One region of the Thauera sinica genome, then DNA from elsewhere that is predicted to be linked to it. Evidence: predicted binding sites of a transcription regulator. Region 1 holds the regulator's gene; each other region holds the start of a gene.

Region 1 (7,207 bases):
CGGGGAATTCGTTGCGAGCGGACCGTGGGCGCCGCCGTTGCCGCAGCCGCCCGCGGCGAGCCGCATCCAGCCGGAAACGCTGGCGCGCTGGCAGGCGGCCGGCGACGACGTCGCCGTGCTCGATTTCACCACTAGCGCCAACTACCGCCGCCGGCACATTCCGGGCGCCTGGTTCGCGCTGCGTTCGCAGTTGTCGGACGCGCTGAAATCCGTGCCATCGGTGGCGCGCTACGTGCTCACCTGCGGCAGCAGTCAGCTTGCGCAGTTCGTGGTGCCGGAACTGCAGGCGCTGGTGGATGCCGAGGTCCTGCTGCTCGACGGCGGCAATGCCGCGTGGTTCGCCGCCGGCCTGCCGGAAGAGCACGGCGAGACCCGCCTGGCATCGCTGCCCATCGACCGCTACCGCCGGCCGTACGAGGGCACGGACAACACCGCCGCCGCCATGCAGGCCTACCTGGACTGGGAGTTCGGGCTGGTCGGGCAACTCGCCCGCGACGGCACGCACGGCTTCCGGGTGGTCTAGATGCAGTTCATACATCTCGCTTTTCTGGCACTTTTGCGCAGAAAATCGGGAACAGGCTTTCAGCTCTGGTAACGGGCCAGGCGGACCGGATCGTGCAGCGTGATGTGCTTGCCCTGCACGGTGATCAGGCGCGCGTCGGAGAGGTCGTGGAAGATGCGCGACAGCGTTTCGGGCGTCAGGTTGAGCCGCGAGGCGATGACCTGCTTGCTGGTGGGCAGCGCAAATTCGCAGGGCTTGTCGCCGTCGGCCTGCTGCAGCAGGTAGCCGATCACCCGCTGGACGCTGGAGCGCAGCGAATAGGTTTCGACGTCGCTCACCAGACCGTGCATGCGCACCGACATGCCTGCCAGCAGCTTGAGGGCGAACTTCGAATCCTGCTCGATCAACTCGGTGACGACGGCCTGGCCGATGTGCAGCAGTACGCTTTCGCTCAGCGCTTCGGCAAACACCGGGTACGGACGGTTCATGAACATCACCGCCTCGCCGAAGCTCTGCATCGGGCCGAGGATCTCGACCACCTTCTCGGTGCCCTGGGCGGACGAGAACGCCAGCTTCACCTGGCCGCTGACCAGAAAGTAGAAACCGTGCGGCAGGTCGCCGCGCTGGAACAGCACCTCGCCGCGTGCCAGACGGCGTTCGCGTGCAAAGCGCAGGACGCGATCGAGATCGGCATCGGACAATTCGCTGAACAGCGGGATGCGGCGCAGCAGGGTGGGGATATCGACAGGCGAGGTGGCCATCAGCATGCTCTCCGTAGTGAGAAGCAATTTTAGCGCGCTCGTGTTAGGGTCGCTTCCCCAAGTACCAGAGCCCGCGCGTTCGAGATTCAGGAGAAGGAATGTATTTCGCGATCAAGCACCTGCACGTCACCTGCGTGGTCCTGAGCGGCCTGGGCTTCCTGCTCCGCGGGACGTGGATGCTGAGCGGCAGCGGGTTGCTGCATCACCGTCTGACGCGGGTTCTGCCGCACATCGTCGACACCCTGCTGCTCGGCAGCGCCCTCGTGCTGGCAGCCATGATCGGGCAGTATCCCTTCGTCGCCGACTGGGTGACGGCCAAGGTGTTCGGGCTGATCGCCTACATCGTGCTCGGCGCGGTGGCGCTCAAGCGCGGACGCACGCTTGCGGTCAGGGGCGCCGCGTTTGCGGCGGCGACGGCGGTCTTCCTGTGGATCGTGTCGGTGGCGCTGACGAAGAATCCGCTCGGCTACCTGGCGGCGCTGGGCGGGGCCGCCTGAATCCGTGCGCGGGCCGGCAGCGCCCGCCTCAGCGGCTGCCGGACTGGTGCTGCAGCAGGCGTTTCAGCCCGGCGGCGTCCAGGATGCGGATGTGCTTCTGCTGCACGCTCACCAGGCCCTCTTCCTGGAAGCGCGAGAACGCGCGCGACACCGTCTCGAGCTTCAGCCCGAGGTAGGAGCCGATCTCGTCGCGCGTCATGCGCAGGTGGAACTCGGCCGGCGAGAAGCCGCGCGCGGTGAAGCGCTGCGACATGTTCAGCAGGAAGGCGGCCAGGCGCTCCTCGGCGCGCATCGAGCCCAGCAGCATCATCACGCCGTGATCGCGCACGATCTCGCGGCTCATCACCTTGTGGAACTGATGCTGCAAGCCTTCGACCTCGCGCGACAGCTCCTCGAGCTTGGCGTAGGGAATCACGCAGACTTCGCTGTCCTCGAGCGCGATGGCGTTGCACGAATGCGATTCGGTGCTGATGCCGTCCAGGCCGAGGATCTCGCCTGTCATCTGGAAGCCGGTGACCTGGTCGCGGCCATCCTCCAGCAGCACGTCGGTCTTGAAGGAGCCGGCGCGGATCGCGTAGATCGCTTCGAACGTGTCGCCCGCGCGGTACAGGCTGTGCTGGCGCTTGATCTTGCGCCGCGCGCCGACCAGTTCGTCGAGACGGTTCAGATCGTCCTCGGACATTCCGAACGGCAGACACAGCTCAACGAGGTTACACTGCGAGCACGACGCCTTGAGCCCATTGATCGTGATGGGAGCTGCCGCCTTCATCTGCACGAAATCTTGTTTCCCTAGTTCGGATCGCGGACGGCCGACGTCGGCCCATCCCGGGCGCCGTTGATCCACGTCAACCACAAAACGAGGGTGATCTGCCATTGTTTGGCACATCCCCGCAGTACACCCGCAGCACGACAATGACCAGCCCGAACGAACTCATATTCGATCCGCAACTGATTCGCCGCTTCGACATCAACGGCCCGCGCTACACGTCCTATCCTACCGCAGACCGTTTCGTCGAAGCCTTCAACGCCGATGCGCTGAAGGCCTGGCTGGCGAAGCGGGTGATCGGCGGGGTCAGCAAACCGCTCTCATTATACTTCCACATCCCGTTCTGTAACACGATCTGCTACTACTGCGCCTGCAACAAGATCATCACCAAGGATCATGGCCGCTCGGCGAAGTATCTGAAATATCTGGCAAAAGAGATCGCGATGCAGTCGGCCTGTCTGGAAGGTAGCCGGCAGGTCACCCAGTTGCACCTCGGCGGCGGCACGCCCACCTTCCTGTCCCACGACGAGATGCGCGAGCTGATGGCGGCGGTGCGCGAGCACTTCACGCTGGTGCCCAACGGCGAATACTCGATCGAAGTCGATCCGCGCAAGGTCGATTTCGACACGGTGAAGCTGCTCGCCGATCTCGGTTTCAACCGTATGAGCGTCGGCGTGCAGGATTTCGCCGAGGACGTGCAGAAGGCGGTCAACCGCATCCAGAGCGTCGACGAAACCAAGCTCGTCATCGATGCCGCGCGCGAGACCGGCTTCAAGTCGGTCAGCATGGATCTGATCTACGGCCTGCCCAAGCAGAACGTGATCAGCTTCAACCGCACGCTGGAGCAGGTGCTGCAGATCGCGCCCGATCGCGTGTCGCTCTACAGCTATGCGCATCTGCCGGGCCTGTTCAAGCCGCAGCGGCGCATCTTCATGAGCGACATGCCGACGCCGGACGCGAAGCTGCAACTGCTGCAGCTCGGCATCCGGCGGCTGACCGAAGCCGGCTACGTGTATATCGGCATGGACCACTTCGCCAAGCCCGGCGACGAACTCACCATCGCCCAGCGCCAGGGGCGCCTGCACCGCAATTTCCAGGGCTATTCCACCCAGGCCGAGTGCGATCTGCTGGCCTTCGGCGTATCGGCGATCGGCAAGGTGGGGCCGGTGTATTCCCAGAACGTGAAGACGCTCGACGAATACTACGACGCGCTCGACCGCGACGAACTGCCGGTGCTGCGCGGCATCGAACTCACCGCCGACGATCTCCTGCGCCGGGCGGTGATCCAGGCGCTGATGTGCCATTTCGAGCTGTCGATGCAGTCGATCGAGATCGCCCACCTGATCAACTTCCGCGAATACTTCGCCGAAGAGCTGCAGGACCTGGCCGAGATGCAGGAGGCCGGCCTGCTGAAGATCGAGGGCGACTGGATCAGCGTGCTGCCCGCCGGCCGCCTGCTGGTGCGAGGCATCGCCATGGTGTTCGACCGCTACCTGCGCGCCGACCGTGAAAGGACGCGCTATTCCCGCGTGATCTGAACGGCGCGGTGTTGCGCCGCGGCGTAGAATGGCGATCCCGTCGCTTGCGGCGTCGTCTTCCCGTGTCTTCCAGTTCTTCGCGCTGATCGCCCATGCCCGAAACCGGCTATTTCGCCGTCTTCATCATCGGCCTGCTCGGCGGCACGCATTGCGTGTCGATGTGCGGCGGCATCGTCGGCGCGCTCACCGCGCAGGTGCAGGCGCCGGGCGGCAGGCCGCAGTGGCCCATGCACCTGGCCTACAACCTGGGCCGCATCACGACCTATACGGCGATCGGCGGTGTCGTCGGCGCCCTCGGTTCGGTCGGCATGCTGTACGACGGCATGCTGCCCGTGCAGATGGCGCTCTACGTGCTGGCCAACCTGATGCTGGTCGCGCTGGGCCTCTACCTCACCGGCTTCACCCGCCTGCTGGCGCCGATCGAGCGCGTCGGACACATCCTGTGGCGGCGGATCCAGCCCGCCACGCGCCGCTTCCTGCCGGCGCGCTCGGTCCGGCAGGCGCTGCCGCTCGGCCTGCTGTGGGGCTTCATCCCCTGCGGGCTGACGTATTCCATCCTCGCCACGGCGCTGGTCACCGGCTCCGGCGCACGCGGCGCCGGGCTGATGCTGGCATTCGGCCTCGGCACGCTGCCCAACCTGCTGCTGGCGGGCATGCTGTTCAAGCGCTTCCGCGATTTCACCCGCAACCGCAAGGTGCGCTTCGCCTCGGGCCTGCTGGTGCTGGGCTTCGGGCTGTTCGGCCTCTACCACGCGCCCACGCTGGGGGGCGATCTGTGGAGCGGTGTCGTCTGCGCGGTTTGAGGGTCGGGCGGCGCGGGCCTCGGCACGGCGGCGAGCAGAATGCGTCAATCCTGCGACAAGGCGCGCAGGATGGGGCAGGGGGCGCTTGCCTCGGCGTGCTCGCAGCAGTGCACCAGTTCGGCCAGCGCGTCGCGCATTCCCTGTAACTGGCGGATGCGGGCGTCGATGAGCCCGATCTTGGCCTGCGCCGCCTCGCGTGCGTGCCGACGGTCGCGTTCCTCGTTGAGCGAGAGCAGGCCGTCGATCTCTTCGAGCGAGAAGCCGAGCTGCTGTGCCCGGCGGATGGCGCGCAGGCGGGCAAGCTCTTCGTCGCCATACACCCGGTAGGCTCCGCGCGTCTGGCCGGGTTCGCGCAGCAGGCCGCGGCGCTGGTAGTACCGTATCGTCTCGACGCCGACGCCGGCGGCCTTCGCCAGCGCGCCGATGGTGAATTGCGATGGCGCCGCGGCGGTCCGGGTGAATTCCTTCCGCTCGTGAGGGTCCATGGGGTTGACTCCGTAGCTGAGTACGGAGTTTACACTGCGCTTCACGATCAACGTGCGCAAGAGGATGCCATGTCAGGAATCACACTCGGCGCGCCCGGCGTGGTCGAGCCCCACGGCCGGCAGGAAACGATGGAACTCGCCATCTCGGGCATGACCTGCGCCGCCTGTGCCACCCGGTTGGAGAAGGTGCTGAACCGCCTGCCGGGCGTGCAGGCCACCGTCAATCTGGCGACCGAGCGCGCAACGCTGCATTACGCCGCCGGCGCGCTGACGTTCGAGGCGGCGAAGGCCGCGGTCGAGCGTGCCGGTTTCGGCGCTGCCGAGACGGGCGCGCTGCAGCGCGAACAGGCGCGGGCGCGGCACGAGGTGCAATGGCGGGCGGAATTGCGCCACTTCTGGATCGCCGTGCTGCTCACGCTGCCGCTCGCCGCGCAGATGCCGGCGATGTTCGGCCTGTGGCCGGGCGGCGAACTGCACCACGACGTGATTCCGCGCTGGCTGCAACTGCTGCTGGCCACGCCGGTGCAGTTCTGGATCGGCGCGCGCTTCTACCGCGGCGCGTGGGCCTCGCTGCGCGGCGGCAGCGCCAACATGGACGTGCTCGTGGCGCTCGGCACCAGCATGGCCTACTTCTACAGCCTGGCGGTGACGCTTGCCGGCCGCCACGACCTGCACGTGTATTTCGAAGCCTCGGCGATGATCATCACGCTGATCCTGCTCGGCAAGCTGCTCGAAGCCCGCGCCAAGGCGCGCACCACCGCGGCGATCGATGCCCTGCTGCGGCTGCAGCCCAGGATGGCGCGTATCGAGCGCGGCGGCGAGGTCGTCGAGGTGCCGGTCGAGACCCTGCATCCGGGCGATGCCTTCCTGCTGCGCCCGGGGGATGCGGTGCCGGTCGACGGGGTGATCGAGAGCGGCAGTTCGGCGGTGAACGAATCGATGCTGACCGGCGAGAGCCTGCCGATCGACAAGCGTGCCGGCGACACGGTGTATGCCGCCACGATCAACGGCGAAGGCGTGCTGCGCTGCCGCGCCACCGGCGTCGGCGCGAGCACGATGCTGGCCGGCATCATCCGCCTGGTGGAACAGGCGCAGGGCTCGAAGGCGCCGGTGCAGCGCATGGCGGACCGCATCTCCGCGGTGTTCGTGCCGGTGGTGGTGCTCGTCGCGTTCGGCACCTTCGCCGGCTGGTGGCTGTGGAGCGGCGATTTCCAGCAGGCGCTGATCAACGCGGTGGCGGTGCTGGTGATCGCCTGCCCCTGCGCGCTCGGGCTGGCCACGCCGACCGCGATCATGGTCGGCACCGGGCAGGGCGCGCGCGCAGGCATGCTGGTGAAGAATGCCGAGGCGCTGGAACTGGCCGAGCGCATCGACGTGCTGGCGGTCGACAAGACCGGCACGCTGACCGAAGGCGAACCGGCCGTCACCGACGTGGTGGCGGCCGAAGGCTGGACGCGCGGCCAGGTGCTGGCCGTGGCGGCGGCGCTGGAACAGAGCAGCGCACATCCCATCGCGAAGGCGGTCGTGATGGCGGCGAAAGAGGATGACGAGGCGCGCGGCGTGGCCTTCGCGCCGGCCGAAGCGGTGCGCGCGATAGGCGGCAAGGGGCTGGTGGGGCGGGTGCGCGGCGTACAGGGGGGCACGGAGGATGGCGGTGAGCGCGAGATCGTGCTCGGCTCGCCGGCCTTCGTCGCCGAGCACGGCGCCGTGGTGCCCGACGCGACGCTCGGCGAGCTGGCCGCCGCCGGCCGCACGCTGGTCGCGCTCGCCTGCGACGGCCGCTTCGCCGGGCTGATCGGCGTCGCCGACCGCGTGCGCGCCGATTCCGCCGCCGCGGTGGCGCGGCTGCAGGCGA
Region 2 (7,207 bases), 1.4 Mb from region 1:
AGCCGCGCGCACGACCATCGTGCCCTCATCAATCACGGCCCCAATCTCTATGCCCTGGTCAAGGACATGGCCATGCTCAGATGCACGGCCGATCATCTCCATGTGTGAATACTCATGAATTCCCTGCCGCATATCGAACAACTCAGCTTGCTCGCAGATCCCTACGCCGCATCCACTGCCGACGACGAAGTCCTATTCGGGGCGGCCATGGCGGAGGCCGACAATTGGCACCGTGCCCGCAATCCGGCCTATGCCGCCCTCTGGCAGGGAGAGCAACGCCCCCGGATGCCCGTCGGGCTCTTCAAGCGCGTTGCGCTGCACACGCCCGTCGAAGGCGATGGAGTTTGGCTGTCCAGCTCGGGCACGGGCCAGCAGGGAGCCGCCTCGCTTTATTTCGACACTTCCAGCATGGCGCGCATCGAGCGCGGCATGCGCCAGATCTTCTACCATCAGGGCATGATCAGCGCGCAGCCGGCGCGCTTTCTCCTTCTCTCGCCCGACCCCCGGCGCAGCCCGCAGCCTGGCTACGCTACCAGCTTCCTGCGTTTCACCGCCTGCGCTCCAAGCAGCGAACTGATCTTCGCCGTCGACGACGCCGGACGGTTTCTACCGGATCTGGCATGGGAGACGCTGACACGCTGGGTCGCAGCGCCGATCCCGATCTTCATTTTCGGACTGACCGTGCATTTCGAACACTTGGCACTGTCGGCGCCGTCTACGCCGAGAACCTCCAACACTCAAGTGCGGGGACTCACCGGCGGCGGCTGGAAAGGCATGACCCGCCAACTCGACCGGCCGGAAATCCTCGCCCGGCTGGCAGGCGTCCTGGGAGGCGGGGCCGCTGTCGACATCCGCGATATTTTCGGCATGACCGAACATCCATTGCACTACATCAGTTGCGCGCATGGCCGCTTCCACATTCCACGCTATTCGCGCCTCGAAGTCGTGGCGGCCGATGGCGCCTCCGCACCCGCCGGCGAGACTGGCCTGATCCGCTTGCAAAACCCCTTCTTCGCCTCGCTGCCCAGCCATGATCTGTTGAGCGAAGACATGGGGCGTATGGAATCGGGCTGCGCTTGCGGCAGCCTCCGGCCCTGGCTGGAATTTCTCGGCCGTGCTGGCGACTCCGCGGCGACGTGCGCGTGGCAGGCCGGTGGCGGCGGCAGGGCGACATGAGTGCAGCTTTGAAGCGCAGCCCGGCCGAAGTGGCCCGCGCCCTTCGGAAATGGCTTACCAGCCTGCCGGCAGACTGGCCGCCCGCCGATACCGCCACGACGGCTTTTTGCCGGCAAAGGCTCGAGCGGCTTGCCGATGAGGCGGTATTGACTGCCAAAGTCGCAGCCGATTTGGGCAGCCGGCCATGGCGACCCTTGGGGCATGTGCTGGCGGTCGTCAGCGAAAACGATCATCTGGGCGTCGTGGCGGCGTTGATGGCCGCAGCGTTGACCGGCAACCGCCTGACACTCAAGTCCCGGGCCGGCCTGGCGGCACTGCGAAGCTTGCGGGATGCCCTGGGCTGGGATGAAGCAGCATGTCGCATCGCCGACTGGAGCAGCGAGGGGCAGAACGATGCCGAATTGCTGGCAGGCGTCGATGGCGTCGTGCTGGCCGGAAGCGAGGCGCTGATTCGACATTACCGCCGAGCTGCCGCTCAGCGCGTGCGGCTGATCGAATACGGCCCGCAGATGAGCGCGGCCTGCATTGCCGAGTGGCCTGTCTCGACGACAGAACAGGCAGCCTGTATCGATGCCCTGATACGGGACACGACCCTGTTCCTGCAGAACGTCTGCAGTTCTCCCCAGTTCGTGCTGACCCCCGGTGCGGCGGCAGCGGAAGCCCTGTTTGCGGCATTGGCGGCGCGGCTGGCGGTCATGCCGCCGTTACCGGAGGAAATTCGCCTGCAGCAGTCGATCAAGGCGCAGGAGTTGCGGCTCCTGGCACGCTTGGGCGAGCCGGTCGACGTCGCCCTCGATGCCGGTACGGGCTGGGCCGTTACACGCTCGCCGTCCGATGTGGCGTACTGGATGCCACGAGGTTTCCGTCTGATCGTCGGTGGCTTGGAGAAGCTGCAGGAGCCCTCTTTACCCTTGCAGACCCTGGGTATCTGGCCATCGCCGGCCGTCGGCCCGGTGGAGGCGGCAGCGCTGCATCGCTGCCGCCTGGGACGCATGCACGAACGTCCTGTGACCGCGCCCCACGATGGGCATTGGGAATTGGCCCAATGGGTCAGTTTCGTGAGTTGTGACACGCAATGATCACTATGCGGTACGCAGCATGAAGATATTTCTCACTGGCGCGAATGGCTTCATCGGCCGGCATCTGACGCAGCATCTGGCGGCGGCTGGGCATGAAATCATTACCTTGGTCCGCCCCGGCGTCGCTGTCGATATACCGGGGTCGGCGCGGCTGGTTCGCGGCGACCTGGCTGGGGTGGAAAGCTGGCAGGACGAACTCGCAGCCTGCGATGCCCTCATTCACCTTGCAGCACGCTATCGCATCGGCAATGTAGACCGGGCCGAGATGGCCGCCTCCAACATCGAAGGCACGCGGCGCGTTCTGCACGCTGCTTGGAGGGGAGGCGTAGGGCGTATCGTGCACGTCAGCAGTACCGCAGCCTTGGGCGAAACTTTCGGGCGGTTGGGTGACGAATCGCAGCGCCATAATGGCCGCTTCCGTTCTTTTTACGAGCAGACCAAGCACGTTGCACACGGCTTGGCCGAGGTGCTCAAGGGAAGAGGCGTTCCGCTCATGATTGCCATTCCCGGCGGAGTATTTGGGTCGGGCGACGGTAGCGATTTGGCGCAGGCCCTTGGGCAGTTCGTGCAAGGCCGGCTGCCCGCCCAGGTCGCGAGCGGGAGCCGCTTTCAGTTGTGCTCCGTTGAAGCCCTGTGCGATGGCCTCAGGCGGGTGGTCGAGCAGGGCGTATGTGGGCGGGATTATCTATTGACCGGACAGACGGTCGGGATGGAGCAACTGATCACTCGGGCCGCCCAGATTTGCCACCTGCCGACACCCCGGACGGTCACCCCCGAGCAGCTACGCTGGCCAGCCCGGCTCTGTGACGCCCTGCGCCCGCTCGGCCTGCGCCTGCCGCTGTCGAGGGAAACCTTGCGGGTCATGGACGGTAGCACCTACCTATACAGCAGTGCCCGAGCCGAGGCTGAACTGGGCTGGCCATGGCAGCAGGTTTGCGATGAATTCGACTCCCGCTTCGACGCCTATGTGCGCAGCCTTCGCACCGCCGGAAATCGGGTATGACGGGCGGCATCCTGTTGAAAAGCGGCTATGGAGCCGCCCGCGTCGATCTTTCCCACCCACAGTTGGCAGTTGTCGATGGTGACAGCCATCTAGCCGTCTACTACGCGCAAGGCTATGCCAGTGCCCGGTTGCGCCTCTGGCAACTGGATCTCACCCGGCGGCTGGCGAGCGGCCGGCTGGGAGAAGTGTTGGGCCGGACTGCGCTGTCGACGGACCGCTTCCAGCGTAGCCTCGATCTCACTGCATTGGCCGAACGGGCGGCTGACGACCCGGATGGCGCCGCCGAACGTGAGCACTTGCAAGCCTACGTGGATGGCATCAACCAGGGTCTGGCCGAAACCAGGCTGTTGCCGCCGGAATTCCTGGCGCTGGGCTACCGGCCACAGCCCTTCCGCCTGATTGATGCGTATCTGGTTGCGCAGCTCAAATATTTCATCAATTCCGCGTGGCAGTTTGAGCTTTATCACACGCTCGTGACTTCCGCCCTCGGAACACGCCGGTCCGCCCGCTTGTTTTCCAGTATCGACGAGGCCGGCGCGACCTATCCCTCCTTGCCGACAGCATTGACCATCGAGTTTGCAGGCGCGCTCGAGGAACTGCTGCTTTCGGCCAAGGCCGGGCTGGAGCGGCTGGGGCTGGAGTCACCGGACATCGGCTCGAATGTCTTCGCCGTGCGCGGGCGGCGAACTCGCAGCGGTTTTCCGCTGCTTGCCAACGATCCGCACATGGGGCTTGTCAATCCCGGCTTCAATCTGATCTTCCACCTGCGCTCGGCCGAGGGGCTCGATGCCTTCGGTTCCAACTTCCCGGGTGCGCCGGGAATCGTCGTCGGTCGCAACCCGGACATTGCCTGGGGTATGACCGGCGTCATGATGGACAATCAAGACCTTTTCTGGGGCGAGGTCGACCTGCCTCGCCGACGCGTCAAGACGAGCCAGGGCTGGCAGGCGCTGACACACCGGGAGAGCGACATCGGGTTGCGTGGCGGCAAGAGCCAGCGTCACGATACCTACGGTTTCGCGGGCGGACAATTACTGACTGAACGAGGGGGCATCGGACTATTTCTGCGCTGGCCGGCGCTCGACCAGGGATTGGGGTCCGTCAGCCTGCACGCGCTGAATCGCGCCCGCAACTGGGATGAATTCCGTGTCGCAATGGCCCGGTTACAGAACTCACCGGGCCTTGCCGCCTACGCCGACGGACAGGACAACATCGGTACCCAGATCTACGGCCTGCTTCCGATCCGGGCCGCCGGGCGTGAAGCGGCGGGCAGTCTCGTCTTGCCGCTCGAAGATGTGCGCTGGGCGTGGCAGGGGTATGTTCCATTCGACGATCTGCCCCGGCAATTCAATCCGGCAGAAGATGCGGTGATGTACGCCAACCAATATTCACCCGAATTCGCCGCCTCTCCTTATCTCTCCAACCGTTGGCATCCGCCGTCACGGGCGCGTCGCATCCGGACTTTGCTGGATGCGACACCTCGCCTTGACGCGGCCGCCTTCAGCGCGATTCAGGATGATCGCGTCGACGTCTGCGCCGAGGTTTGGCTGCCTCGGTTGTGGGCCGCGCTGGAGGATTCCGACCGCGCCGCTTCGCCCCTGGCCGGCTGGCGCGGGGATACACGGCAGACGGAACCGGCACTGCTGTTCGAACGCTGGGTCGAAACCCTGTGTGTCAACCTGTTGGCCAGCGCACTGCCATTGCCGCTGGCGACCCGCTATCTCGACCTGTGGCCGGCACATCGCTGGAATCTACTGGCGATCCTGTTCGAGCCGGATGCCGACTGGCCTCGGACCGAAACACTGGAGCACCTCATTCGCCAGGCTTTCCGGGCCGCACAGGCCGCCGATTCAAGCGCTCCGAGCGTCGATTACCGCCACACCTTGCGCCGATATCCTCTGCTGCGTCGGTTGTTGTCTGCGTCCCATCCATTCGAGGGCGGTTCCCGTGAGACGGTTTCGGCCTTGCGGCGCAATTGCGATTTCCTGACGGCTGGGCAAGGGGGTGAGGGAGGGAGCGCCTATAGTTTCGGCACCAGCTTCAAGATGGTCTTCGATCTTGCTCCGGGTGCGGACAACCTCTTTCTCTCCAACATGCCCAACAGCGGGAACCCGTTCGGTTTCTTCTTGAAACGTCACCTGCACCGCTGGCGCTCAGGACGGCGTTACGTTTTCCGCTTTCCGTAGCTGCTTGCTCTATGCCGGCGGCCGTACTCGCGCTCGGTGCGGTGTGGTGGCCGCCGGCGCTGCAGGGGATGCGCGCGATCCACCGCTGGCGGGCGGCGCGTCGTGCCGGTGCCCTTGACCGGCATCATTTTCTTGCCTGATGCGCTCGGTTGTAATCGGCGCATACAGGAGAAGCCCCATGTTCCGCATCTCGCACTTCATCCGCGAACTCGACCATCCCACGCCCGCCGGACCGCGCCGCAATCCGCCCGGCCCGGTGGTGATCTGGAACCTGATCCGGCGCTGCAACCTGACCTGCGAGCACTGCTACTCGATCTCGGCGGACAAGGATTTCCCCGGCGAGCTGGATACCGCCGAGGTGTTCAAGGTGATGGACGACCTTAAGGCCGCCCGCGTGCCGGTGCTGATCCTGTCCGGCGGCGAGCCGCTGCTGCGGCCGGACATCTTCGACATCGCCCGCCGCGCGAAGGGCATGGGCTTCTACGTGGCGCTGTCGTCCAACGGCACGCTGATCGACGAGGGCAACATCGACGCGATCGACGGCATCGGCTTCGACTACGTCGGCGTCAGCCTGGACGGCATCGGCGCCACCCACGACCATTTCCGCCGCAAGCAGGGCGCGTTCGACGCCTCGCTGGCCGGCATCCGGCTGTGCCTGGCGCGCGGCATCAAGGTGGGCGTGCGCTATACGATGACCGAGGGCAATGCCCACGATCTGCGGGGCCTGCTGAAGCTGGTGGAGGACGAAGGCATCGACAAGTTCTACTTCTCGCACCTGAACTATGCCGGGCGCGGCAACAAGCACCGCGCCGGCGATGCGCGCCACCGCACCACGCGCGAGGCGATGGAACTGCTGTTCGAGACCTGCCTGGACCTGCACCGGCGCGGCATCGACAAGGATTTCGTCACCGGCAACAACGACGCCGACGGCGTGTTCCTGCTGCACTGGGTGCGCCGGCGCTTTCCCGACCGCGTGGCGCACGTCGAGGCCAAGCTGCGGCAGTGGGGCGGCAACGCCAGCGGGGTGAACGTGGCCAACATCGACAACCTCGGCGTGGTGCATCCCGACACGATGTGGTGGCACGTGCCGCTGGGCAACGTGCGCCAGCGCGCCTTCGGCGAGATCTGGAACGATCTCTCCGACCCGCTGCTCGCCGGGCTGAAGCAGCATCCGCGCCGGCTGGAGGGGCGCTGCGGCGCCTGCCGCCACATCGACATCTGCAACGGCAGCTCGAGGGTGCGCGCCGGCCAGGTCACGGGCAATCCGTGGGCGGAAGACCCGGCCTGTTACCTGAGCGACGACGAGATCGGCGTCACCCCGGCCGACTACGGCCGCGAGCGGGTGGTGACGACGCCCTGGGTCCGGCTGCAGAAGGTGGACGCATGAAGCCCTTCGTCCGTGTGATCGTGCTGTGGGTGCTGGCGATGGTCGCGATCTTCGCCGTGCAGGCGTTCGCCGCCGAGGGCGGCGCGCGCGCCGATGCGGCGGCGCTCTACCTGCAGCACTGCGCGAGCTGCCATTCCCCCGACCGGCTCGGCGGCATGGGGCCGGCGCTGCTGCCGGACAACCTGGCGCGGCTGCGCAAGGCCGAGGCCGTGCAGGTGATCGGGGGCGGGCGCGCGGCGACGCAGATGCCGGCCTTCGGCGGGCAGCTTTCCAGGGACGAGATCGCGGCGCTCGCCGAACTGATCTACACGCCGGTGGTGCCCGCGCCGGCATGGACCGAGGCGGACATCCGCGCCTCGCGCATCCAGCACGTAGA
Region 3 (7,207 bases), 1.4 Mb from region 1:
CACCTAGTCTGGCAAGTTGCAGCGTGTCGTAGGGGCAGCCGCGCACGCACAGGCCGCAGCGCACGCAGGCGGCGAGAAAAGCGGCCTCCGCCAGCGCGCCCGGCGGCCGGATGGCCGTCGCCGGCAGGGCCGAAGCCTGACGGGCGTACAGGCCGGCGCCGAGCGCCAGCAGCCCCGCGCCGCCCGCGACGCCGGCCGCATCCTTGAGGAAGCGGCGGCGCGAGGACGGCACGGCGCCCGACTGGCCGCCGGCCTGGCCGCGTTTGTCCTGGTCGCTCATGATCCGTACTCATCCGCCCCCGGCCGCATGCCCTTTCCCGCCTCAGGCTTTGACCACCTTCACCGCGCACTTCTTGTAGTCGGTTTCCTTGGAGATCGGGCAGGTGGCGTCCAGCGTGAGCTTGTTCACCAGCCGTCCCTCGTCGAAGAAGGGCACGAAGATCAGCCCGACCGGCGGCTTGTTGCGGCCGCGCGTCTCCAGCCGCGCGACGATCTCGCCGCGACGCGAGGCGACTTTCACCGCCATGCCGCGCTGCAGGCCGCGCCTGGTGGCGTCGTCCGGGTGCATGAAGACCTGCGCCTCGGGCACCGCCTTGTGCAGTTCGGGCACGCGGCGGGTCATCGAGCCGGTATGCCAGTGCTCCAGCACGCGGCCGGTGCACAGCCACATGTCGTACTCGGTGTCGGGCTTCTCGGGCGGGTCCTGGTAGGGCAGCGCGAAGATCACCGCCTTGTTGTCCTTGTGGCCGTAGAACTTCACGCCCTCGCCGGACTTCACGTACGGGTCGTAGCCCTCGCGGAAGCGCCACAGCGTCTCCTTGCCTTCGACCACCGGCCAGCGCAGGCCGCGCGTCTTGTGGTAGAGGTCGAAGTCGGCGAGATCGTGGCCGTGGCCGCGGCCGAACATGGCGTATTCCTCGAAGAGGCCCTTCTGCAGGTAGAAGCCGAGCACCTTCGATTCGTCGTTCATGTAGCCCTTGATGGCGTGGCCGTTGGCCTTCTCGACGTCGGCGAGCGGGAACTTGTTCACCTGGCCGTTGGCGTACAGCACGTCGAACAGCGTCTTGCCCTTGTATTCCGGCTTCTTGGCGATCAGCTCGGCCGGCCACACCTCCTCGACCTTGAAGCGCTTGGAGAACTCCATGTACTGCCACAGGTCGGACCTCGCCTCGCCCGGCGCCGGTACCTGCTGGCGCCAGAACTGGGTGCGGCGCTCGGCATTGCCGAAGGCGCCTTCCTTCTCGGCCCACATCGCGCTCGGCAGGATCAGGTCGGCCGACAGCGCGGACACCGTCGGATACACGTCGGACACCACGACGAAGGCTTCCGGATTGCGCCAGCCCGGATAGATCTCGCCATTGACGTTGGGCCCCGCCTGCATGTTGTTGGTGGTGGTGGTCCAGTAGCACTTGATCTTGCCGTCCTTCAGCGCCCGGCTCTGGGCCACCGCGTGCAGGCCGATCTTGGCCGGGATGGTGCCCTCGGGCAGCTTCCAGATCTCTTCCGTATGGGCGCGATGCACCGGATTGGTGACGACCATGTCCGCCGGCAGGCGGTGGGCGAAGGTGCCGACTTCGCGCGCCGTGCCGCAGGCCGAGGGCTGGCCGGTGAGCGAGAACGGGCTGTTGCCCGGCTCGCTGATCTTGCCCACCAGCAGATGGACGTTGTAGATCATGTTGTTCACCCAGGTGCCGCGGGTGTGCTGGTTGAAGCCCATGGTCCAGAACGACACCACCTTGCGCTTGGGGTCGGCATAGACCTCGGCGAGGCGCTTGAGCCTGTCCACCGGCACGCCGGACAGCCTGGAGACATGCTCGGCCGTGTAGGTGGACACGAACCTGGCGAACTCGTCGAAGCCGATGTCCCTGGCCGCGCCGGTGTCGCCCTTGGGCTTGCCCTCGGCGTCCGGGTAGCCGTTGCTCGCGGCCTTGGCCTCGAGCGGATGGTTCGGACGCAGGCCGAAGCCGATGTCCGTCTCGCCCACCTTGAACTTGACGTTGCGATTGACGAAGGCGGTGTTCACCCGCTTGGTCTGGATGATGTGGTTGCAGATGTAGTTGAGGATCGCCAGGTCGGTCTGCGGCACGAAGATCATCGGGTTGTCGGCCAGTTCGTACGAACGGTGCTCGAAGGTCGACAGCACATGCACTTCGGTGCCGTCCTTGGACAGGCGGCGGTCGGTGATGCGGCTCCACAGGATGGGGTGCATCTCGGCCATGTTGGAACCCCACAGCACGAAGGTGTCGGTGTTCTCGATATCGTCGTAGCAGCCCATCGGCTCGTCGATGCCGAAGGTACGCATGAAGCCCGCCACCGCGGAGGCCATGCAGTGGCGCGCGTTGGGGTCGATGTTGTTGGTGCGGAAACCCGCCTTGTAGAGCTTGGAGGCGGCGTAGCCTTCCCAGATCGTCCATTGGCCGGAGCCGAACATCGCGATCGAATCCGGCCCGTTGGCCTTCATCGCGGCCTTCCACTTCTCGGCCATGATGTCGAACGCCTGGTTCCAGGTGATGGGCGTGAACTCGCCGTTCTTGTCGTACTTGCCGTTCTTCATGCGCAGCAGCGGCTTGGTGAGCCGGTCCTCGCCGTACATGATCTTGGACAGGAAGTAGCCCTTGATGCAGTTCAGGCCGCGATTGACGGGCGAATCCGGGTCGCCCTGCGTCGCCACCACGCGGCCGTTCTGCACGCCGACCAGCACCGAACAGCCGGTGCCGCAGAAGCGGCAGGCCGCCTTGTCCCAGCGGATCCGGGTCCCGTCCGGGCTCCTGGTCTGCGCTTCCGCGACCACCGGGATGCCGATGCCGGCGCTGGCCGCCGCGGCCGCAATCGCGTTGGTCTTGATGAATTCGCGTCGATCCATGGTCATTTCATGCCTCCAGATGTTCGAGACCTTCGTCGGTGTATTCGTAGGCGAGCGTCACGCCGTGGACTTTCGGCGCCATGTTCACTGCCAGGATGGAATCGGCGACCGACCAGCCCTCGCCGTCTTCGACGGTGACGACGATCCTGCCGGTCTCGGCCGACGCACCGTGCATCTCGACGCCCGGGATGCCGCGCAGGCTTGCCTGCACTTCGGGGAAATCGGCGGGCATCGCCCGCACGACCAGACTTGCGACCTTCATTGCTTGACCTCCGTGGGGGCGTTCATCGCATCTGCATCCATGGACCGCAGCTCGATCGCCCGCACCGGACAGGGCCCGGAGCAGGCGCCGCAGCCGTTGCAGGCATCGGTCTCGAGCACGGGCAGCGCCACCCCGCCCAGGCGCGGGCGAAAGCGGATGGCGGCGGCCGGACAGGCTTCGCCGCAGACCCGGCACTCGACGCCCTGCGCCGCCAGGCAGGCTTGGCCGATGCGCACGCGCAGCGTCCAGGGGGGATCCTCGGCCTGCTCGCGGTACAGCGCGCGGGGTTCGCAGCGGCTGACGCACTCGCCGCAGAAGGTGCATTCACCGCCGGCGAAGTCGACGGCGGGATAGCCGCCGTCGGCGCGCACCAGGATCTGCGTCGGACAGTGGTCGATGCAGGCAGCGCAGCGCGTGCAGTGGGCGACGAAATCGGCCTCGTCCCGCGCCCACGGCGGACGCTGGGCGGTGGCGGCAGCGGCATTCACGCGTCCGCGCAGAAAACCACGGCGCGACATCGAGGCGGCTTCCACAGGCTCTTCCCGGCAACTGATCGTTCGCATTAAAGGCCATGACGCGAACCGGGCCATTGATTCGCATCAAGCCTGCACCCGCGGAAGGGGTTTTTTCACAACGGGAAAACGCCTGCCCTCGCAGCCGGGGATGGCGGGCCGGAGCCCGCCCGTGCGGCGCTCAGCGGCGCAGGTGCTCCACCGCCCACACCGCGGCCTCGACCCGCGAGCGCAGCTCGAGCTTGCGCAGGATGTGCTTGACGTGGACCTTCACCGTGCCTTCGGCGATGTCGAGTTCGCGCCCGATGAGCTTGTTCGACAAGCCGGCGGCGATCTTCTCGAGGATGCGCACTTCCTGCTCGGTGAGTCCGGCCGCCGCCGCGGTGTGCGGCCGGTTGTCGCCGCGCAGGGCGGCGGCGAGCAGGTGGGTGAGCTGCTCCGACACGACGATGCGCCCGGCCGCGGCGTCGCGCAGCGCGGCCATCATCGCCTCGGGCTCCATGTCCTTCAGCAGATAGCCGTCCGCACCGGCCTGCAGCGCCGCGACGAGGTCGGCGGCGCGGTCGGACACGGTGATCACGACCACGCAGGCGTCCGACTGCGCCGCGCGCAGGCTGCGCAGCACCTCGATGCCGCCCATGTCGCGCATGTTGAGGTCGAGCAGCATCAGGTCGGGCTGGAGTTCGCGCGCCAGCACCAGTCCTGCCGCGCCGCCGGCCGCCTCGCCGACCAGGCGGAAAGCGGGGATCGTCTGCAGCATCTGCGCCAGTCCCTTGCGGAACAGGGGGTGGTCGTCGACGATCAGGACGCGTTGCTGCTCGCTCATCGAAGCGGGTTCTCCAGGGCGGGGGGAAGGGGTGCCGGCGCGTGGTGGCTGGCGATGAAGCGCAGGCCGACCCGCGTGCCGCCGCCAGGCCGCGGGCTGATCTCGAGCGTGCCGCCGAGGCCGCGCGCGCGTTCGCGCATGATGGCGAGGCCGTGATGCTGCCACGGATCGGCAGGCGATCCGCCCAGACCCACGCCGTCGTCCTCGATGACGACGCCGACCTCGCCGCCGGGGCCACACGACAGGCTCACGGACGCCCGCCGTGCATTGGCGTGGCGCACCATGTTGGACAGCGCTTCGCGCACGATCTGCAGCACATGGACTTCCTGGTTCGGACTCAGCCCGCAGTCGGCGAGCCGGGTGCTCAGTTCGACCTGCACGCCGCCGCGGGCCGCGTGCTCCTGCACCGCCTCGCGCAGCAGGGTCGGGAAGTCGCCCGACAGTTCGAGGCGGAAGGACACCAGCAGCTCACGCAACTGGCGGTAGGCCGCGCCGATGCCCTCGCGCAGGTCCGCCAGCACCGCCGCGGCCTCGGCCGCGCGTGCGGGGTCGCCGAGCAGCGGCTGCAGCAGGCTGACCTGGATCTTCATGTACGACAGGGCCTGCGCCAGCGAGTCGTGCAGTTCGCGCGCGATCACCGAGCGCTCCTCCTGCAGCGCGAGCAGGCGCTCCTGCTCGCCGCGCCGGGCGGCGCCGAGCGCCATGCCGATGTGGCGGGTGAGCGCCTCGACGAGCTGGAACTGCCAGTCCTCGAGGCGTGCCCCCGCGGGCAGGGTGAGCCGCAGCATGCCGTAGTGGTATTCGCGGTCGCGCAGCGGGATGCGCAGCAGTTCGGCCTCGCGCGCCGGCGGATCGATGCGCAGCGGGTGCGCCGACGCGCGGCACGCGCCGCAGGCGGCATCGCCCAGGGCCAGGCGTTCGGGACAGGCGCCCAGCGTGGAGGCGATCACCGTGGCGGGCCCGTCGTGCCGCGGTTCGATGCACACGAAGCTGCTCGCCAGGCCGGCGATCTGCTCGATGTCGCGCAGCGTCGCCTCGTAGGCTTCGGGTGCGGTCGGCGTCTGGTAGAGGCGCGCGATGGCGTGATAGAGCAGTTCCAGCGAGCGGTTCGAGCGCTGCAGCGCGGCCGTCTTGTCGGCCACGCGCTGTTCCAGCGTCTGGTACTGGCGCGACATCTCGTTGGCCATCAGGTTGAAGGTGGCCCCGACGCGGCCGAGTTCGTCGTAGCCGACGTGCGTCACGCGGGCGGAGAAATTGCCGCGCGCGATCCCCTGCGCCGCCCGCAGCAGATCCACCAGCGGGCGATGCACCGAACGATGCAGCATCAGCAGGGCCAGCGCGATGACGACCAGGATGGCGGCGATGGCGGCGGCGAGAATCTGCTTGAGGTCGGCGATGCGGGCCTCCGTGTCCTGCTCGAGCACGGTCACCAGCGTGTCGAGCTGCCCGACGAAGAGATCGACCTCCACGAGCAGTTTCTCGACGTTCTCCTGCGCCATCGGCGCCTTCTCGCCCATCGTCGCCTCGAGGCGCGGCCTCAGGCTGGTGTGCCAGGTGACATCGATGCCGCGGTAGGTGGCGGCGAACAGGCCGCCGGGGTTGCGCTGCACGGCCCGCTGCAATGCCGGATGGGCAAGGCCGCGTTCGAAATCGTCGATCGCCCCGTGCACGCGCTCGCCGGACAGGCCGCCGCCCAGCGCGTCGGTGGCGACCAGTCCGGCCACCCGGTGGGTGAGGCGCCGCAGGCTGCCGGCGACGTTGATGGCGCTCGCACTGCCGCGCATGCCTTCGGCGACCATGACCGACGCGCTCATGCCGGCCAGGCCGATCAGCGCCAGGGCGATCAGCGCCAGCGCCACCACCAGCAGGATCGAATGCCGCACGAGCCAGCGCGGCAGCATCAGCCCCATGGCCTTCCTCCTGTCGAACCCCGCACGCCGGAGCGCCGCGCCATGCGACATGCATCCGCCCCCGAATACCTCCTTGGAGGTACGGCATGCCTCGAATGCGCCGCGGCAGCGCATTGGATATGGACTTCATCACATCTAGACTTCACACCATCGCCACGCCCTGTGCGTCATCGTCAAGGAGTGACGAAGCATGCATTACGAAATCCCGGCGCCGTCCATCCCGCAGTTGCGGCGCATCCCGCCCTTCGATCTGCTGGCCGACGGTGCGCTGCACCGGCTGCTCTCGGGTTCCAAGCTGATACGCGCGGAGCGCGGCGAGATTCTCGCACAGGCGCAGGACGTCGCCACCAGCATCCATATCGTTCTGGACGGCGAGGTACGGTGCGTCCTGCTGTCCCCCTCCGGCAACGAGAAGCTGCTGCGGCTGGTCGGCGCCGGCGACCTCTACGGTGAGGAAGCGGCGCTGCTCGGCCGCCACTACATGGCCACCGTCCAGGCCCAGCGCCAGACCCGCCTGCTGGTCGTGCCGGTGGCCGCTTTCCGCCATGCGATGGCCGAGACCGCGGCCTTCGCGCAGGCCATCACCATGCGGCTGGCCGCCGCGGCCTATGAACTGATGGCCCACCTGCAGCTCTGTGTGCAGCTCAACAGCACCCAGCGGGTGGCGCAGTACCTGGCCCAGCTCGCCCCCGAGGATGCGGAGCGCTGGGAGATTCACCTGTCCAGCGACAAGCAGACCATCGCCGCCCAGCTCAACCTCACGCCCGAGACCTTTTCCCGCGTGCTGTCGCGCTTCGCGCGCGAGGGCCTGATCCGCACCGAAGGCCGCCGCCG
Region 4 (7,207 bases), 1.2 Mb from region 1:
TGCGCGAGGCTGGCCACGCCCGGCGCCTTGCCGGCCTCGATCTCCTTGAGCAGCAGGGCCTCGGTCTGCCGTTCGGGCAGCCAGGCGGCGAACACGCGCCCCGCGGCAGAGGACAGCAGCGACAGGCTGGTGCCGGTCACGACGTTGACCGTGATCGGGCGGCGCGGACGCTCCCAGCGCACCACCACCGGGCCGTCGTCGCTCCATACGGCGAGCGAGGTCGTCTCGTTGGTGACGTCGCGCAGGTCGGTGATGGCGGCAAGCCCCAGCCGGATGCGGTCGATGCGGTCCAGTGCGACCAGGCCCAGGTTGAGCGCGAACGGCCCGAGGTCGTAGCGGGAAGTCAGCCTGTCCTGCTCGACGAGCCCGCTGCGGATCAGGCTGACGAGGTAGCGGTGCGCCTTGGAGGGCGGCATGCTGGCGGCGATGGCGATGTCCTTCAGCATCATCGAGCGCTTGCCGGCCGCCATCGCCCGCAGGATGGCCATGCCCACCTCGAGCGACTGCACTCCGTGTTTGCCTTCCAGTTCTTCGCTCATGCCCGGCCTTTCCGACGTGATTACAAAATAAAGAAAACGTTTCTTTACGTGTAACACAACTCGCAGGCGAGAAGAACCGCCGCGCAGCCCTTCTCCATCTGCCCGACCGGCGCCGCACGGCGCGGCCGCGCCGCCGGAACGGTCAGAGCGGCTGCAGCAGCGGGTCGACGTCGCGGAAGCGCTCGAACAGCAACGGCGCGGCCTCCGGCGTGCGCCCGTCGGCCAACTGGAAATGGGCGTCCAGGTGACGCTCGGATGGCGCCAGCAGCCGGCGATACAGCTCCCTGCACAACAGGCGCGCCTTCTGGCCCGGCCATTCGGCGGGCAGCAGCGCGTCGGGCAGTTCCGGGTCGCGCAGCAGCAGGCGGCGGTAGTCGTGGATCAGCAGCGTGCGCACGAGGAAGGCGCTCTCGTCGTCCACGTCGCCCGCGCTGTCGCGCAGTTGCTGCAGGATGGGCTGGTAGCGCCCGACGAAGTCGGCGTACATGCCGGCGAGGCGCTCGAGGTTCCAGGCGCGGCGGACCATTTCGGCATCGCTCGCCGCGGTGCCCAGCGTCGCGTCGGCGGCCAGCAGCGGCTTGAGCCGCGGCAGGACGTCGGCCAGCCCCTCGGCGACCAGCGCATCGAACGCCGCGATCAGCTCCGCGCTGGGATGGACGAAGCAGTCCGCGCCCAGCGCACCGAATCCCTGCCAGAACAGGGCCTGGCGCAGCCGCTCCCGCTCCCTGCCGCCCAGTTCGCCGACGACGACGATCAGGCGCCACCGGCGGTCCCATTGCGGCGTGCTGGAGGCGTAGATGTGGCGGGAGGCATCCTCGAACCGCTGCTGGCCCGATGGCGTCAGCAGGTAGTCGGTGCGGCGGCCGACGGGCTCGCTGCCCAGCCATTCGTCCTTGGCGAGGCGGAACACCGACGTGCGGACGAGCCGCTCGTTCAGGCCCAGCGGGCCGAGCAGCCGGATGAGGCTGCCGAGCCAGATGCGGCTGCCGCGCGGCACGACCGCGTCGCCGAAGACCGAGATGATCAGCGAGCCCGCCTGCACGCGGTCGAGCTGGCGGAACTCGTCGAGACGTTTGTGGATGGGAGTGGACACCGGATTTGCGAACGGGACTTGACTTGCGGTGAGCGAGTCTATCGATTCGCCGGTGTGCCGGATAGCGTCGGCGCTGCGTCGGACGGCGGAATGGGCGGTCGACATGGTGGTGGATGGACGGGTTCTGCAGGCGTAAAAAGAAAGCTGGATGGCCGCCGCTTTCCGGCGGCCTGCCGACCGGGAAGGAGGGACACGAAGCATGTTCACCGGGACGATGCCGGAACGGCCCGGACCATCCCGCCCCCGGGCGGCGGCATCGCTCCAGCCGAACGGCCGGGAGACGCCGGACCCGCGCCAACGGCTCTGGCGGAACGGCCATTTAATGATACACAAACATATAAATATTTCTAGTTTTTGGTATCGAAATACACCCGAATCAGAAGTAAGCAAGACGCCATGAAAAATGACGATCGGCAAAAAATGGCGGCCCATACTCTTTCAATTTTATGTTTTTAAAAGTTTTTCTTTTCTGGTAACCGATTCCTCATTACAGAAATACGCCCCATGGCGGCCAACAGATTGGATACCATGCATTGACATCCATCAAATCCATTCGTATCGTTTACACCCATAACCCCAACGGAGAGAGACGAATGACTCATCCCCTGTTCGAAAAACACCGCGCCACCCTCGAGAGCGCCCTTAACGCCATCTCCACGCGCGGATATTGGTCTCCCTTCCCCGAGATGCCGAGCCCCAGGCTGTATGGCGAGACGGCGCCGGAGGAAGGCAAGCGGGCCTTCGAGGCCCATCTCGGCAAGCACTTCGAACTGGGTCAGCCGGGCCAGACCGGCTGGCACGGGGGTGAAGCCTCTCCCTACGGCGTGGCGCTGGACGTCGGCTATCCGGTGTGCGAGCCGGACGCGCTGATCGCCGCCGGCCTCGAGGCCATGAAGGGCTGGCAGGCGATGGGCACCGACGGCCGCACCGGCATCTGCCTGGAGATCCTGGAGCGGCTGAACAGGCAGAGCTTCGAGATCGCGCATGCGGTCATGATGACCACCGGACAGGGCTGGATGATGGCCTTCCAGGCCGGCGGCCCGCACGCGCAGGACCGCGGCCTCGAGGCCGTCGCCTACGCCTGGCGCGAGCAGGGCTTCGTGCCGGCCGAGGCGGCGTGGGAAAAGCCGCAGGGCAAGAACCCGCCGCTGGCCATGAAGAAGCACTTCCAGATCGTCGGCCGCGGCATCGGCCTGGTGATCGGCTGCGGCACCTTCCCGACCTGGAACACCTATCCGGGCCTGTTCGCGGCGCTGTCCACCGGCAACGCGGTGATCGTCAAGCCGCACAGCAACGCCATCCTGCCGGCGGCCATCACCGTGCGCACGATCCGCGCGGTGCTCGCCGAGAACGGCATCGACCCCGACCTGGTGAGCCTGTGCGTGGCCGCCAAGCGCGCCACCACCCAGGCGCTCGCCACCCACCCGGCGGTGAAGTCGATCGACTTCACCGGCGGCAACGTGTTCGGCCAGTGGCTGATCGACAACTGCCGCCAGGCCCAGGTCTATGCCGAGCTGGCCGGCGTCAACAACATCGTCATCGACTCCACCGACGCCTACAAGGCGATGCTGGGCAACCTCGCCTTCACGCTGTCGCTGTATTCCGGCCAGATGTGCACCACCTCGCAGGCCATCTTCGTGCCGGCCGGCGGCATCGAGACCGACGACGGCCACAAGAGCTACGACGAGTTCTGCGCCGATCTGGCCAAGGCCATCGAGCGCTTCCTGTCCAAGCCCGAGGTGGCGCATGCCGTGCTGGGCGCGATCCAGTCCGCCGACACCGCCGAGCGCATCGGCGTGGCCGACAGCGGCGCGCTGGGCAAGGTCGTACTGGCCTCCACCGCCCTCGAGAACCCCGAGTTCCCCGGCGCCAAGGTGCGCACGCCGGTGCTGCTGGCCTGCGACGCGGCCGACGAAAAAGCCTACATGGAAGAGCGCTTCGGCCCCATCAGCTTCATCGTCAAGGTGGCCGACACCGCCGCGGCGATCGCGCTGTCCGAGCGCGTGGTCGGCACCCACGGCGCGCTGACCGTCGGCGTGTATTCGACGAAGCAGGACGTGATCGACGCCATGACCGAGGCCACCTGGCGCAGCAAGGTCGCGCTGTCCATCAACCTCACCGGCGGCGTGTTCGTGAACCAGTCCGCGGCCTTCTCCGACTACCACGGCACCGGCGGCAACCCGGCGGCCAACGCCTCGTATGCGGATTCGGCCTTCGTCGCCAACCGCTTCCGCGTCGTCCAGCGCCGCTACCACGTCTGAGGAGCGGACCATGGAATACAGGAACATCCTCTTTTCGGTGGATGCGGGCATCGCCCGGCTGACGCTGAACCGCCCGGACAAGCTCAACAGCTTCACCGGCGAGATGCACGCCGAACTGCGCGACGCGCTCGATGCCGTCCAGGCCGACAAGTCGGTGCGCGTGCTGGTGCTGACCGGCGCCGGCCGCGCCTTCTGCGCCGGCCAGGACCTGGCCGACCCCGACATGGCGACGCAGCCCGGCGGCCGCATGCCGGACATCGGCAACATCGTCGAGAAGAACTACAAGCCGCTGGTGCTGCGCCTGCAGAACCTGCGCGTGCCCACCATCGCGGCGGTCAACGGCATCGCCGCCGGCGCCGGCGCCAGCGTGGCGCTGGCCTGCGACCTGGTGCTGGCCGCCCGCTCCGCCTCCTTCCTGCAGGCTTTCAGCAAGATCGGCCTGGTTCCGGACACCGGCGGCACCTGGTTCCTGCCGCAGCGCGTCGGCATGGCCCGCGCGCTGGGGCTGGCCATGCTGGCCGACAAGCTGCCCGCCGACAAGGCCGCCGACTGGGGCCTGATCTGGGCCGCCTACGACGACGCCGAGTTCGCTGCCAGGGTGGATGCGACGGCCGCGCAGCTCGCCGCCATGCCGACCAAGGCGCTGGTGCGCACCCGCCAGGCCATGCATGCCGCGCCGGGCCACACCCTGGAGCAACAGCTTTCCTTCGAAGGCGGCTTCATGCGCGAGCTGGGCTGGAGCCCGGACTACGCCGAGGGCGTCGCCGCCTTCATGGAAAAGCGCGCGCCGAAGTTCACCGGGGAATGAGCGTGACGCATACCGTGACGAATCCCCAGACCGCCACGCCTCCCGCCGCCGCGCTCGACGCCTCGGCCATCGTCGCGGTGGTCGGCACCGGTGCCATGGGCGCCGGCATCGCCCAGGTGGCCGCCGCCGCCGGCCACGTCGTCAAGCTGCTGGACAACCGGCCCGGCGCCGCCGCCAAGGCGATCGACGGCATCCGCGGCCAGTTCGGCAAGCTCGCCGACAAGGGCAGGATGAGCGCCGACGCCGCCCGCGCGGCCGGCGAGCGCCTGATCGCCGTGGAGCGCTTGACCGACCTCGCCGACGCCGCGCTGGTCGTCGAGGCCATCGTCGAGAGCCTGGAAGCCAAGCAGACGCTGTACCGCGACCTGGAAGGCATCGTCGGCGACGGCTGCCTGTTCGGCACCAACACCTCGTCGATCTCGGTGACCTCCATCGGCTCGGCGCTCCGGCGCCCCGGGCGCCTGGCCGGCCTGCACTTCTTCAACCCCGCGCCGCTGATGGCGCTGGTCGAGATCGTGTCCGGCCTGGCCACCGACGAGGCGGTGGCCGACACGCTGTTCGCCACCGCCGCCGCGTGGGGCAAGACGCCGGTGCATGCGCGCTCGACGCCAGGCTTCATCGTCAACCGCGTGGCCCGGCCCTACTACGCCGAGGCGCTGCGCGTCCTCAACGAAGGCGGCGGCGACTGCGCCACGCTGGACGCGATCATGCGCGACGCCGGCGGCTTTCGCATGGGGCCGTTCGAGCTGATGGACATGATCGGCCACGACGTGAACTTCGCCGTGACCCGCTCGGTGTGGAACGCCTTCTACAACGATCCGCGCTTCACCCCCTCGCTGATCCAGCAGGAACTGGTCGATGCGGGCTTTCACGGCCGCAAGAGCGGACGTGGCTTCTACGCCTACGGCGAAGGCGCCGAGCGGCCGGAGCCGAAGATCGCCGTCGCGCAGAACGCGCCCGAAGCGATCGTGCTGCACGGCCATTCCGCCGCGGCGCATGCGCTCGCCGACCGCCTGCACGAGCGCGGCATCGCCTACGCCTGGGGCGAGGCCGCCGACGGCCGCATCGCCGAGGCGGGCGGCGCGGTGGTCTTCGTCACCGACGGCCGCACCGCCACCCAGCGCGCGGCCGACACCGGCATCGCCAACGTGGTGCTGATCGACCTCGCGCTCGACTACGCCACCGCCACCCGCATCGCGGTGGGCGCGGCGATCAACTGCTGGGCGCCGGCGGTGGGCGCGGCCATCGGCCTGCTGCAGGCCGCGGGCTTCGCGGTGTGCCGCCTCGGCGACACACCGGGCCTGGCGGTGATGCGCACCGTCGCCATGCTCGCCAACGAGGCCGCCGACGCGGTGCACCAGGGCGTGTGCGACGCGGCCGGCGCCGACTCGGCGATGCGCCTGGGCGTCAATTACCCGCGCGGGCCGCTGGCCTGGGCCGACAACGTCGGCCTGCCGGCGATCTGCACCGTCCTCTCCAACCTCGCCCGGTTCTACGGTGAAGACCGTTACCGGGTGTCGCCGCTGATCCAGCAGCGCGTCTTTGCCGGAAAGAAGATCCATGACTGACAAGCACATCACCCCCGAAGAAGCCCAGGCGCTGGCCGAGGCCGTCGCCGACGCGATGTGGTCGCGCGACCGCGCCGCCCAGGCGCTCGGCATGCGCATCGACAGCGTCGGCCCCGGCCGCGCCACGCTGAGCATGCCGGTGCGCGGCGACATGGTGAATGGCCACCACATCTGCCACGGCGGCCTCATCTTCACGCTCGCCGACACCGCCTTCGCCTACGCCTGCAACGCCTACAACCGCAACACCGTCGCCTCGGGCTGCAACATCGACTTCGTCGCACCCGGCAAGGAAGGCGACACGCTGCAGGCGGAGGCCGTCGAGCGCTCGCTGTCGGGCCGCACCGGCGTGTATGACATCACCGTGCGCGACGGCGCCGGCAAGACCGTCGCCCTGTTCCGGGGCAAAAGCTATCGCATCGCCGGCGAGGTGATCGCCGGCCTCGCCGCGGAACAGGCCTGACCGGCAATCAAAACAGAGAGAGGAAAGAGGAGAAGACCATGCCCGTGAAGAGCCCCCAGCCCGGCGATCTCGAGCCGATCGAAACCGCCAGCCGCGACGAGATTTCGGCCCTCCAGTTGCGGCGCCTGCAGTGGTCGGTGCGCCACACCTACGACAACGTCGAGCCCTACCGCAAGCGCTGCCAGGAAAAGGGCGTGCATCCGGACGACCTGAAATCGCTGGAAGACCTCGCCAGCTTCCCCTTCATGACGAAGACGGACCTGCGCGACAACTACCCCTTCGGCCTCTTCGCCGTGCCGCGCGGCAAGATCCTGCGCCTGCACGCCTCGAGCGGCACCACCGGCAAGCCGGTGGTGGTCGGCTACACCAGGAACGACCTCGACAACTGGGCCGACGTCGTCGCGCGCTCGCTGCGCGCCGCCGGCGTGCGCGCCGGCGACATGGTGCACAATTCCTACGGCTACGGCATGTTCACCGG

Evidence for each region. The regulator FNR, encoded in region 1, switches genes on or off when oxygen is low (the NO sensors DNR and NnrR bind a similar motif). The targets are predictions, from matches to a motif close to TTGANCTAGNTCAA.
Region 2: the regulator FNR is predicted to act here: its motif matches at 5,559-5,572, upstream of nirJ (heme d1 biosynthesis radical SAM protein NirJ).
Region 3: the regulator FNR is predicted to act here: its motif matches at 3,715-3,728, upstream of napF (ferredoxin-type protein NapF).
Region 4: the regulator FNR is predicted to act here: its motif matches at 2,166-2,179, upstream of paaN (phenylacetic acid degradation protein PaaN).

The regions. Positions count from the first base shown of each region.
Region 1 covers NZ_CP023439.1:2,942,395-2,949,601, reverse strand. Annotated here, with positions in the region: gene CCZ27_RS12730 (rhodanese-related sulfurtransferase) at 1-523, shown strand, start outside; gene CCZ27_RS12725 (Crp/Fnr family transcriptional regulator) at 583-1,263, opposite strand; gene CCZ27_RS12720 (SirB2 family protein) at 1,362-1,760, shown strand; gene fnr (fumarate/nitrate reduction transcriptional regulator Fnr) at 1,789-2,529, opposite strand; gene hemN (oxygen-independent coproporphyrinogen III oxidase) at 2,673-4,064, shown strand; gene CCZ27_RS12705 (sulfite exporter TauE/SafE family protein) at 4,157-4,867, shown strand; gene CCZ27_RS12700 (MerR family transcriptional regulator) at 4,912-5,352, opposite strand; gene CCZ27_RS12695 (heavy metal translocating P-type ATPase) at 5,422-7,207, shown strand, end outside.
Region 2 covers NZ_CP023439.1:1,534,909-1,542,115, forward strand. Annotated here, with positions in the region: gene CCZ27_RS06755 (lipase/acyltransferase domain-containing protein) at 1-108, shown strand, start outside; gene CCZ27_RS06760 (LuxE/PaaK family acyltransferase) at 115-1,176, shown strand; gene CCZ27_RS06765 (acyl-CoA reductase) at 1,173-2,255, shown strand; gene CCZ27_RS06770 (NAD-dependent epimerase/dehydratase family protein) at 2,275-3,258, shown strand; gene CCZ27_RS06775 (penicillin acylase family protein) at 3,255-5,444, shown strand; gene nirJ (heme d1 biosynthesis radical SAM protein NirJ) at 5,623-6,831, shown strand; gene CCZ27_RS06785 (cytochrome D1 domain-containing protein) at 6,870-7,207, shown strand, end outside.
Region 3 covers NZ_CP023439.1:4,332,748-4,339,954, forward strand. Annotated here, with positions in the region: gene napG (ferredoxin-type protein NapG) at 1-280, opposite strand, end outside; gene napA (nitrate reductase catalytic subunit NapA) at 323-2,869, opposite strand; gene CCZ27_RS19070 (chaperone NapD) at 2,871-3,125, opposite strand; gene napF (ferredoxin-type protein NapF) at 3,122-3,643, opposite strand; gene narL (two-component system response regulator NarL) at 3,819-4,463, opposite strand; gene CCZ27_RS19085 (histidine kinase) at 4,460-6,373, opposite strand; gene CCZ27_RS19090 (Crp/Fnr family transcriptional regulator) at 6,564-7,207, shown strand, end outside.
Region 4 covers NZ_CP023439.1:4,092,960-4,100,166, forward strand. Annotated here, with positions in the region: gene CCZ27_RS17885 (IclR family transcriptional regulator) at 1-539, opposite strand, end outside; gene paaX (phenylacetic acid degradation operon negative regulatory protein PaaX) at 682-1,632, opposite strand; gene paaN (phenylacetic acid degradation protein PaaN) at 2,226-3,893, shown strand; gene paaG (2-(1,2-epoxy-1,2-dihydrophenyl)acetyl-CoA isomerase PaaG) at 3,904-4,701, shown strand; gene paaH (3-hydroxyacyl-CoA dehydrogenase PaaH) at 4,698-6,269, shown strand; gene paaI (hydroxyphenylacetyl-CoA thioesterase PaaI) at 6,262-6,729, shown strand; gene paaK (phenylacetate--CoA ligase PaaK) at 6,768-7,207, shown strand, end outside.